DNA from 2 places in the Neobacillus sp. K501 genome. Region 1 is predicted to be linked to the other one. Evidence: riboswitches for the same ligand, from Rfam matches in the RefSeq annotation. Region 1 holds a riboswitch; the other holds the start of a gene.

Region 1 (5,879 bases):
TTGGAACTAAATAACTATTAGAAAGGAGAAATGAAAATGAATATTAGCGAATTATATGATATCAAAGGAAAAACAGCTATCGTTACAGGAGGCGGAAGGGGACTTGGCGAACAGATTGCCCTTGCCTTTGCCGAAGCGGGAGCCAATGTTGTGGTATGTTCCAGGAAAGTAGAGGCATGCCAAGAAGTCAGTGAACGACTTGAAAAAATGGGTGTACGTTCACTCGCATTAGAATGTGATGTTTCAAAAGCCGAAGATATTCAAAGAGTGGTAGAGAAAACAATCCAAGAATTCGGAACGATTGATATTTTAGTCAACAATAGTGGTGCTTCATGGGGTGCACCAGCGTTGGAAATGGAAGCTAAACATTGGGATAAAGTGATGGATGTTAACTTGAAGGCTGTTTTCCTTTTTTCACAGGCTGTAGGAAAAATCATGGTTGAACAAGGTTCTGGAAAAATCATTAATATTGCTTCTATCGTTGGTTTCGGAGGACAAGATCCAAAGATTATGGACGCGATTGGTTATACAACCAGTAAAGGTGCAGTCATTACTTTTACACAAGATTTAGCTGTTAAATTAGCCCCATACAATGTTCATGTGAATGCCATTGCGCCTGGCTTTTTCCCATCAAAAATGACAAATGGTCTATTGGACTATACCGGTGAAAAAATACTTGAAAGAACCCCAGCAGGTCGTTTTGGCTCAGATGTTGATATGAAGGGCCCTGCTTTATTCTTAGCATCAAAGGCTTCAGATTATGTATTTGGTCATGTCTTATTAGTAGATGGTGGAACAAAGGCAGCAGTTCAGTAATTTCTAAGTATAACCAAAGCTCACACATACTAACTAGTTGGTATGTGTGAGCTTTTTGGCAGAAAATAAGGGTAACCATACATACGAATCGCGTTCTCGGAGCAGGTTCGTTAGGGCATATCAATGCTCATACAGAACTTTACTTATTAAAGACAGATAAATAAGTCCAGTTTCTTTATTAATATAGTGTTGAAACTATTATTTATGATTCCATGAATAACCCAAAAGAGAGATTAGAAATAGTTTACAAAGGTGGAATACTCTACTATAATAGCTTTTGTAACAAAAAATGAATACTAGACAAATAGGTTTCTTAAATGATCTGAGTGAGATTCATTTGAGACTAAGAGGGAAGTTGGTGAAAATCCAACACGGTCCCGCCACTGTAAGCGAGTAGGAAGGTTATAAAGATCCACTGTGTTTTAAAAAACATGGGAAGGGAAAACCAACCGTTGATTCGCAAGTCAGGAGACCTGCCTATTTTGTATTTAAGCTTCCTCGAGGAAAGGAATGTTTAAAGTGCAGGCAATCAACTGGGTAAATAATATTACTTATTATCAAGATTGCAAGTTATCATGCTGTCGACAAGACTTAGTATTATAAAACTGCCTTTTTACTTTACGCTTTCCTCCGGAACAGCGTTTTTTTGTGTTCAAAAATTAAAGGAGGAAAATGTGATGAAAGAGATTGTAAGAAAATGGGGTCATTTCGGAGTTGTTCTCCTGTTAAGCATGGGGATTATTGCAGGATGTGGTACACAAGAACAGAACTCTTCGCAAGATAAAGCAGTTGCTACCGAAAAAGAAAAGACAAGTGATAGTGGAAAGGAATTTCCTGTCACGATCACCGATGATGCGAATCGAAAGGTAACGATAGAAGAGGAACCTGAAACCATTGTTTCGATCCAAGCAAGTAATACCGAAATCGCCTTTGCTCTTGGAGTAGGAGATAAATTAATTGGCAGATCCGATTATGATAACTATCCAGAGGAAGCCCTTAAAATTGAGAAAGTTGGTGGACAAGATATCAATGCAGAACTTGTTCTCTCCCTTCTACCAGATGTGGCTCTGGTAACGGATTATCATTACAAAACACATCCAGATGTCTTGAAAAAGTTTGAAGAAGCCGGTATTGATGTGGTTGTTGTTGGAAGTGCTACTTCCTTTAAAGATGTTTATGAAAACATTGAAATGATTGGGGAAGCTACCGGAACCAAGACGGAAGCGGAAGAAATTGTGACTGATATGAAAGAGCGTCTACAAGCAATTAAAGACAAAGCAGCAGATTCAATTAAAGATAAAAAGAAAGTTTGGGTAGAGGTTTCGCCAGCTCCAGACATTTTTACGACAGGAAAAAACACCTTTATGCACGAGATGCTTGAGTCCATTCAAGCTGTTAATGCGGCAGAAGATCAAGAGGGCTGGGTGAAAATGACCGAAGAAGAAATTGTCAAATTAGACCCTGAAGTGATCATTACAACGTATGGCTACTATATCGACAATCCAACAGCTGAGGTATTAAACCGTGAAGGATGGACAGAAGTGCCGGCTGTAAAAAATGGAAAAGTGTTTGATGTTGATAACGATACGGTGACAAGACCTGGTCCTCGTTTAATTGAAGGAGTCGAGACACTTGCGGAACTTATTTATCCGGACATTTTTAAGCAATAAAATCGGTTGGTTATATTTGATAAGCGGAGGGCTTGTACTTGGTACAGGCCTTCTAGGTTTATTTTCAAGCAGCGTAACCGTTCCGGTTCAGACTATTTTACATATTATCTTTGAAAAAGTGTTTCATGTGAGTTTACTAGACGAGGTAGCCAAAAATGAAGAAATGATTATTTGGAATATTCGTCTGCCAAGAGTTCTTCTTGCTTTTTGTGTGGGGGCATCCCTATCGTTAGCTGGTGCAGCTTTTCAAGGATTATTACGCAATCCACTAGCAGATCCCTATACGATTGGGGTGTCCTCGGGTGCCTCGCTGGGTGCCGTTCTCGTTTTGTTTTTTCAAGTGACCATTGTTGCTTTAGGGGATTTTACGCTTCCGATTTTTGCTATTTTAGGTGGTTTATTCACGTTATTAATAGTATTCGCACTTGTTCGCTTAAGTAGTAAAAGCTTAGCGATTGAAACAATTATTTTAGCGGGAATTATCGTTAGTGCCTTTATAAGCGCGTTTGTCTCTCTCCTTATTTCATTAGGGGATCGTGATGCGATGACGCAAATTATCTACTGGTTATATGGCAGTGTTGCCATGAGAGGATGGAGCTATGTTCAACTCATTATACCATTTATGATAATCGGCTCGATAATACTGTTCTACTTCCAGCGTGAATTAAATGCCTTGGCACTGGGAGAGGATGCCGCCGATCATATTGGAGTCGATGTGAAAAAAGGGAAGACCTTCGTTCTCATTGGTGCCTCGTTATTAACGGGAGCTGCAGTCGCTGTTTCAGGGTCAATTGGCTTTGTTGGACTAGTCATTCCACACCTTGTCCGGCTTGTAACGGGTCCGAATCATCGCCATGTTCTTCCGCTCTCCTTGCTAATAGGAGGAGCTTTTCTCATTTTAGCTGATTTACTGGCTAGAACCCTGATTGCTCCAAAAGAGCTGCCAATTGGCGTGATTACTGCTTTAATTGGTGCACCTGTATTTGCCCTTTTATTGATTAGAGAAAGACTTGGGAGGGGGACGAGTAAATGATTCACGTTCAAAACTTGGTTGGTGGATATAGCCATTCCCCCATTATTAAAGGTTTAGATTTTGACATTAATAAAGGAGAGTTTTTTGCGCTTCTTGGTCCGAATGGGAGTGGAAAAACAACCCTTTTTAAACTCATTACCGGGCAGTTATCAAGGATTAGCGGGAAAGTTTCCATCGATGGTAAAGAAATTACATCCCTTTCTAAACTTGAAAAAGCCAAAAAAATGGCGGTACTTACACAGGAAGTTCAAGTTTCCTTCGATTATTCCGTGGAAGAAATCATTAGTCTTGGACGTTATCCTCATCAAAAGGGGATTTTTAAACAACTTTCGAAGGCAGACCGAAAAGTCATTGATGAGGTGATGGAGCTCACCCAAATAAGTGACTTTCGAAAAACTCCATTTCGAATGATTAGTGGTGGAGAAAAGCAAAGAGTCTTATTGGCCAAAGCTTTAGCACAGGAGCCTGAAATCTTACTTTTGGATGAGCCTACCAATCATTTGGATATTAAACATACCTTTCACATGTTGAATCTACTGAAAGAACGGCAACTATCATCAGGGTTAACCATTTTTTCGATCCTCCATGATTTGAATGTTGCTTCGCTCTATGCAGATCGTATCGCCCTGCTTCATAATGGGAGCTTTTTAGAAGTAGGAGATGTAGACCTTTTGAGGAAAGAAGAGCAATTAAAGAAGGTTTACGAGGTGAAAGTGAAATCTCAAGCTCACCCAACTGTTCCAAAACCACAGCTTCTTATGACACCCAATTATTTTACATCAAGCAATTCCCTAAACTTTGATAGTTCTTATAAAATAAAACAAACCGAAGAATATCTTCACGTTCAATTTGATAAGCCATTACGGACTTTATCCAATTCATTCACGGGTGCTGGTATACAGTGGTTAAAACATTTTTGTCATTATCATGTGGCGGAAAAAAATCATAACTCACACCCAGAAAGAGATTTACATCAATTGATGGAGAAATACTCCATTCCTCATGAACAAGCAGCCGGGATCATGACGGCAGCAAATCTCGGGGATATGGTGATGGTGAAGGAAGAAATTGAAAACATTCAAATGATGGCAATTGTGACAGGGGATACTCTGGGAAGTATTAACTTAATGCTTTTCATAGATGCCCATTTTACAGATGGAGCCCTTGTGGATGGATATATGGCGGCTATTGAGGCAAAAGTGAAAGCATTGCAAGATCATCATATGGTAGATTCTCAAAAAGTTAGTAAATCGACCGATACTCTGCTTCTTGCACTTACACAGCAAGGGGAAATATTACCGAATGCAAGCTCAGGCACAATGTTCGGGGAAGGAATCAGACAAATCGTCTATCGTGCTATAAAGGAAGCGATTGGTAAGAATGTAGAGTTGATTCATTAACATCACGGAAGGGAGAATGAGTAGATGACGGAAAGAAGATTGGTCATTGCTGGCACTGGAAGCGGTGTTGGAAAAACAACAGTAACCATCGGTTTAATGTCTGCATTAAAGAAATCTGGCTTAACCGTACAGGGGTTTAAATGTGGACCTGACTATATTGATCCTTCCTATCATACCGCAGTAACGAAAAGAAATTCTCGAAATTTAGATAGCTGGATGCTGTCAAAAGAGGATGTGTTGGATATTTTCACCCATGGCAGTCGAGGGTCTGACATTTCCATCATCGAAGGGGTAATGGGCTTTTTTGATGGGAAAAATCCAGAAACCAATGAAGGAAGTACGGCTGAGATTAGTATGATTACGAAAAGCCCCGTTTTACTTGTAGTCAATTGTGAAAGTATGGCCCGAAGTGCTGCAGCGGTTGTCAAGGGTTTTCAAAGTTTTGTTGAGGGCCCCAATATTGTTGCTGTTATCGCAAATAAAGTAGGGAGCGAAGGTCATTTCCAGCTTGTCAAGAAAGCGATTGAGCAGGAATGTCACATTCCTGTTATCGGTTATTTGAAACGAGAACTAGATATTGAGATTCCAGAGCGGCATCTCGGACTCATTCCTTCGATGGAAAGAGGGGAACTGGATTCGTTTTTTGATCAAATAGGCACGCTAGTCAGTGAGACTGTCGATATAGATACGCTGCTCCAATTAGCGATTTCAGAGCCGTTAGAGGTAAGTCGAAGATCTTCCATTTTTGAAAAGAAGAGAGAGCAAGTAGTGAAAATCGCGGTAGCAAAAGATAGCGCCTTTAATTTCTATTATCCTGAGAATCTAGAAATCATGGAAGCGGAAGGTATGAAAATTGTATATTTTTCGCCACTTGCGGATGAAGAGATACCTGAAGGTGTAGATGGACTTTATCTAGGCGGGGGATTTCCTGAAGAATTCGCAAAAGAACTTGCCGGTAAT
Region 2 (5,879 bases), on a different contig from region 1:
ATCGATCCCCTTAATATCAGATAAAATATAGTCTGCCCATTCTTTTTCCAATTCGACAGCCTCCCCGATCGTTTTGTAAATATACGCGATATTCTCATCGCTATTCAAAGTGGGGTTTTCTGTTAAAAGAATCCGAATAAATTGGGCAATAAAGTAGGCATGCTGCATCTCATCTCGTTGAATATAACTGATCATCGTACTCGTTTTCAGCATTTTTTGCTGGTGGGCCAGATGATAGAAAAATGCAAAACCTGCGTAAAAATAGATTCCTTCCAGATTAATCGAGTTCACTGCCAATTGAAATAATGATTGTGCAGTTGGAGCTTCTCTGAAATTCTCGTAAGCTTCTAATATAAGATTATTCCGTTTCCTAACAATCTGATCCGTTTTTGCCTGATCAAATCGATGATTTTGTTCATCAATAGGAACTAGTGAGCTAAGGATATATGAATACGATTCATTATGAACGGCTTCTTGCTGTGAAATAACCGCAAAGATGGCTTTAAAGCTAGAGTCTGTCACATAATCCATCACTTGAAACATCGTCGGTGTCTGAAGACTATCTAGAGATGCAAGCTGGGTATTTATTCGCAGGAATACATCCTTTTCGGTAATACTAAGCTGTTCCCATTGTTTAATATCATCCTGCATATTAATTTCTTGTGCTTTCCAAAAGTTTGCTAATAATGTTTGATACAAATCATACATCTTTGGATAGGCGATATCATTCCAGTTCAAAATGCCTGAAGACTTTCCATTAATAATTCCAGTAGATTTATTTGGGAGTTCCGGGTTTAACAGTTTAATTTTTGATAATGGTGCATGGTTCACCTGAGTCCACCTCATCTATTTTTTTTAGCTATGGCATGATTCGCATTCTTCTATTTCCGTTTGGGAAGTACTTCGGATATAGTAGGTTGTTTTTAAACCTTGTCTCCACGCTTCCATATGGAGTTGTAGCAAGTCTTTTGCTTTAATATCATGACGAACATAGAGGTTAAAACTGATTGATTGATCTATGTGACGCTGGCGTGCTGCATTTTGTCGGATACTCCAAGTTTGATCCAACACGTTGCGGGTACGACGATAATAATTGTACGTATTATGATTCAAATCCGGGGCGGTGACCTTAAATTTAAAATTTTTCTTCTCTTCTGCATATTCAACTGCATACAAAGGATCAATTCCATCCGTAGAACCACCAATTTTGGCCGTTGAAGAGTTGGGTGCAATCGCCATCATCCAGCCATTTCGCACTCCATATAGAGAGATCTCTTTTTTCAATTGATTCCAGCGCGAAGTATGATAATTTCTTTGCTCAAAATATTTGCCTGTCTGCCATTCTGACCCTTTAAACTGACTATAACACCCTTTTTCCTTTGCCAATTCCATCGAGGAACGAATCGTATAATAAGCAATCTCTTCATACAGTTGATCAGCATATTCTACAGCCGACTCAGATTCCCAGTGAATCCCCTCTAACGCAAGTAAATGATGCCAGCCAAAGGTTCCTAAACCAACGGCCCGATATTTTTTATTTGTCACTTCCGCTTGTCCAACCATGATAGTATTCAAATCAATGACGTTATCCAACATCCTCATCTGGATTGGAATCAACTTGGCTAAAACCTGATCTTTGACGGCTTTTGGCAGATTAATAGAAGAAAGATTACAAACAACAAAATCACCTGGCTTCCGAACGATGACCAAATTTCCTTCTTCATCTGTATATTCTTTAACAATCGTAGTTGCCGACATGTTTTGCGTAATCTCAGTACACAAATTGCTGCAAAAAATCGATGTTCGGCCGCTTCCATTGATATGTTTGTTTGGATTTTGCCGATTAACTTCATCTCGATAGAATATATATGGCGTACCCGTTTCTAATTGAGAAATCATGATTCTCGCCATAATATCCATCGCCCGATACGTTTTTCGAGGCAGAAGCGGATGGCTGACGGCTGCTTGATACTTTTCTGTAAAGTGTTTTTCATCCGCTTCATCATAAAAATCTTCTAAACCCAGGAGTGTACCGTTTGCATCCTTCCAGCCCATGATTTGTTTGACTTGATGGGGACAAAAGGTATGCCATTCTCCGATGCTTCTTCCGGTTTCGTCAACTTCTTGTAATTTTTCCATAAACAAATCAGGGATTGAAACTCCAGTAAAAATATCATGTGCCTTTCGTCTTTCATCACCGTTGTTCGTTTTTAGGTCTAGAAATCCATTCATAATGTCCTTATGAAAAACATCTAGATAAACAGCAATAGCACCCTGTCGTTGCCCAAGCTGATCCACACTTACCGCTGTACCGTTAATTAGCCTGATCCAAGGAACAACACCAGAGGAGTTTCCTTTAAATTTCTTGATATCGGAACCTAAGGCACGGACTTTTCCTAGATAAATCCCAACTCCCCCGCCATCTTTACTCAATCTAGCCGTGTCCCAGTTGTTTAAGTAAATACCATCTAAAGAATCGTCAACCGTATCGATAAAACAAGAAGAGAGCTGACCAAAGCTTTTTCCGGCATTCGCTAATGTCGGGGTCGCAACCGTCATATAGAGGTTACTCAATGCCCAGTAGGCTTCTTTTACAAAATTTAAACGTTTCTCCTTTGGCTCGTTCATCATTAAAGACATTGCGATGATCATAAACCGCTCCTGTGGAAGCTCGTAGACTTTTCCCTCGTAATCCTTCGCTAGATAGCGATCCGCTAATAAAAATATTCCTATGTAATGAAATAACTCATCCCTTTCAGGATTTATTTCTCTAGCTAATATGTCAATTTCTTCTTTTGTATAAGTTAGTAAAAGCTGATCCGAATAAATTCCTAGACTTGTTAAATAGGTAATCAGCGAGTAAAAATCCCCGTACTTGCTGTCATGGTAGAAGCCCCTATTATCTGCTGCTTGTTGATATAGTTTATGCAAATATACATTTGCGGCAAGGAAAGTCCAATTTGGGTCATCCATGGAAATTTGATTTAATGCATACACCAGCGATGATTCGTATTGTTCTGATTCGTCTAGTCCAGATACTTGTTCAACCATTCCCACTGTATTCAATTGATACTTTTCAGAAGCACTTTTGATAATTTCAAGAACCGAATTCTTTTGTGAGGTTCTACTAGATACTTTTTCTACCATTCTTATTCCTCATTTCTTTCTATGATCTTCTGGAACACAAAAAACCCATCAACGAAAGATGGGTTTAGTAAACGTGGATTAATCTAGTAAAACAGTATCATTCACTGCATCATTAAGAGTACCCTCGTTTACCTTCCCAACTCCCGAAGAAGATAACACGTATAAAAATGGCAGGTCTCCTGACTCATGCTTTCCCCTACTCTAAGCCCTTCCCATCCAAAGACAGTGGATCTGCTTATTTCGTCAGCATTTACAGTTGCGGGTACAGTTCTGGATTCACACCAGATTCCCTATTAAGTCTTTTCAGACACCATTATTATTGGTTATTATCTATATTTAGTGTGCATTTTTTTAACCACCACTAAATATTGTATGCTCCAACTATAATATACAATATTTACTTTGACAAGCATCTTTTTTCGAGGGGACAACTTACTAACAATTTTCCATCAGGATTTCATCAATATACCCGATAGCGGCTGTAAGTCGATTACAGTAATCCCCGTTCAAGATTTTATAGACAATATTATGTTGATTCAATAATCTTTTTAAATCATGACTGTTCTGGTCCCGGACCGTCTCCTCACCGTGAACTCTTAATCCATCGTTCACCCATTTTACATCTGGTTCAAGGTAGAGCCAAAGATCGTAATCTTGTAACTTAGCTATTTCATCCAATACTGTTTGATGAGCATCATTGTATAGCTTCGAGTAAAATTGTGTCACAATAGCCTCCGTATCAATAAAAACGACTTTTTGGGCCTTTTCAATCGCCTTCCATTCTTCCATTTTGTGACCATAAGCGATTTTGTGATAGTCCTCCTTGACAATAATTCCATCACAGCCGCCTAATTCTTCGCAAACTGTTCTGCCGTATTCTGCAACATAGGTTGTATTGTATATTTTTGCAAGATTTTTAGTAAGGGTTGATTTTCCACAGCTTTCGGTTCCCACTACGACAATCTTCTTTATAAAATAGGGCCTAACCACATCAGGAATGTACTCCCAATTGCTATACACTCCCTCATGGCGGATTTTTGTAGCAGAGATGTTCACATGAGAGCGATTCGGATCAATTACAACATGCTTTGATTCAGGATAAAGTTGCTCAAAAATCTCCCCATATTCTGGTTCAGAACTAAATACGTAGTCTATCTGTTTTCCAATTTCTTTTTTGATTAATTGAGCACCTTCAAACCAATCGTAATCCTCCTTTCCTTGCTCATCTTCCACCGATATCACTTTTACATTAGGCATATCCTTTGTTAGTTGCGATAACCAGCGCAGTCGAATTTGAGCTGGAATAAACCTCATTTTGGTATGATTACACAATTCCTTGTCACGTTTATCACTATGGGATAAAACAACATACAGTTCATCCACAATCGATGAAGCATGAACAATCGCATATACATGGCCAAGATGCAGCGGCAGAAACTTTCCGCCAATAAAACCTACCGTCATTGTCTCCACCTCCTACATTTGTTCTTGATACAATTTTCGCCAGTTGATATAACCGTAGATGCTGTTAACTAAGAACGCTGTCCACATCACTAACATCGAGAAATCATTCCCACCTTGGGCAAGAAGAGCACTCAACCAAAGGCAAATTGAAAGGACGTTGACGGAAATCCATAAAATCCATTGTTCGGTAAATCGTTTTAACATTAATATTTGAGCTGCGATGGAAAGAACATTAGTCGCCGAATCTGTCCAAACATTGTTGCCGCCTAAGTATTTCAAGAAGAACCCATAACCAATCGTCAAAACAAGGACAGAAGCCACGGAATAAACCCAGCCTGTTTTTGAAAGGCGATTAACTTTGACATCTTCACCCTTCACTCCTTTGTCTGTTTTATTCTTATTCCACAGGTAAATCCCGATAAATTGAACAGGAAAGTAAAACAGTGCATTTAACATCGTTTCACCGTAAAGACCGTAACCATAGGCAATGTATGCATAGGTTAACGTTTGGACGATCCCAAAATAATAGTTAGCGATTTTTCCCTTTGCAACTAGAACGACGCAGAGCATTCCACTAATCGATGAAATTAAACCAATGAGTGAGTCTTCCCATGCAAAGAAAAGATAAATATTCACCAGTGTAAAGGTAAGAAGCCAACCCATTTCAAATCGAGTCCAATTTTTAAATATCCCCATGATGATCTCTCCCTTTCCCCTTATGTTTTCTAACCTTGAAGTTTATTTCTATACACGGATACTATAGGCTGAAAATCAGTAAAACGATATAGCTGCGCTGGTGTTTTGGAATAACGGTTCGATTTCTTTGGCTTATCGTTTTCCGATACCGCTTCTATAAATGGCAGTGTTGGTGCTTTTCTAAAAAATGCTGCATCTGTCGAAATTGATGGGTCATCCAAAACCGTTAACAAAACTCCTTGAAGTTCCGAGAGGACAAATTCTTCAGGAAGAAAATGCTTTGCTACAGTAGTCAACGCCATATCTTTTTTAATAAACCAAATCGCATCATCGATGATCGTGCGATGATCAAAAGCTAAATCAAGTCCTAAAGCCTCCTCAATGGAAAATAATTGAATATCCGAGGCATCGTAGGTTGTTTTTCGATTCGTTAAAGCTGCTTCATTGACTATGACATAATGGGCGTTTGAGATGATCCAGCCACGAATATCTCGATTGCGAGAATCATAAACACCAAAATGTTTGATCCGTAATCCATCAACACCAGTTTCTTCCTTAAGCTTTCGTTCTGC

The links. Region 1 has a riboswitch for cobalamin ahead of ACWM35_RS13770 (ABC transporter substrate-binding protein). Riboswitches for the same ligand answer to the same signal wherever they lie in the genome.
Region 2: it holds a riboswitch for cobalamin, as region 1 does, so the genes downstream of both, ACWM35_RS17925 (ribonucleoside-diphosphate reductase subunit alpha) here and ACWM35_RS13770 (ABC transporter substrate-binding protein) in region 1, are expected to answer to the same signal.

What each region holds. Positions count from the first base shown of each region.
Region 1 is NZ_JBSLYA010000005.1:182,524-188,402, forward strand. Features, by position in the region: gene ACWM35_RS13760 (long-chain-fatty-acid--CoA ligase) at 1-14, shown strand, start outside; gene ACWM35_RS13765 (SDR family oxidoreductase) at 37-816, shown strand; cobalamin riboswitch at 1,106-1,311, shown strand; gene ACWM35_RS13770 (ABC transporter substrate-binding protein) at 1,494-2,486, shown strand; gene ACWM35_RS13775 (FecCD family ABC transporter permease) at 2,449-3,519, shown strand; gene ACWM35_RS13780 (ATP-binding cassette domain-containing protein) at 3,516-4,919, shown strand; gene ACWM35_RS13785 (cobyrinate a,c-diamide synthase) at 4,944-5,879, shown strand, end outside.
Region 2 is NZ_JBSLYA010000008.1:119,948-125,826, reverse strand. Features, by position in the region: gene ACWM35_RS17930 (ribonucleotide-diphosphate reductase subunit beta) at 1-846, opposite strand, end outside; gene ACWM35_RS17925 (ribonucleoside-diphosphate reductase subunit alpha) at 856-3,147, opposite strand; cobalamin riboswitch at 3,300-3,477, opposite strand; gene nadR (multifunctional transcriptional regulator/nicotinamide-nucleotide adenylyltransferase/ribosylnicotinamide kinase NadR) at 3,583-4,611, opposite strand; gene pnuC (nicotinamide riboside transporter PnuC) at 4,624-5,307, opposite strand; gene ACWM35_RS17910 (NUDIX domain-containing protein) at 5,337-5,879, opposite strand, start outside.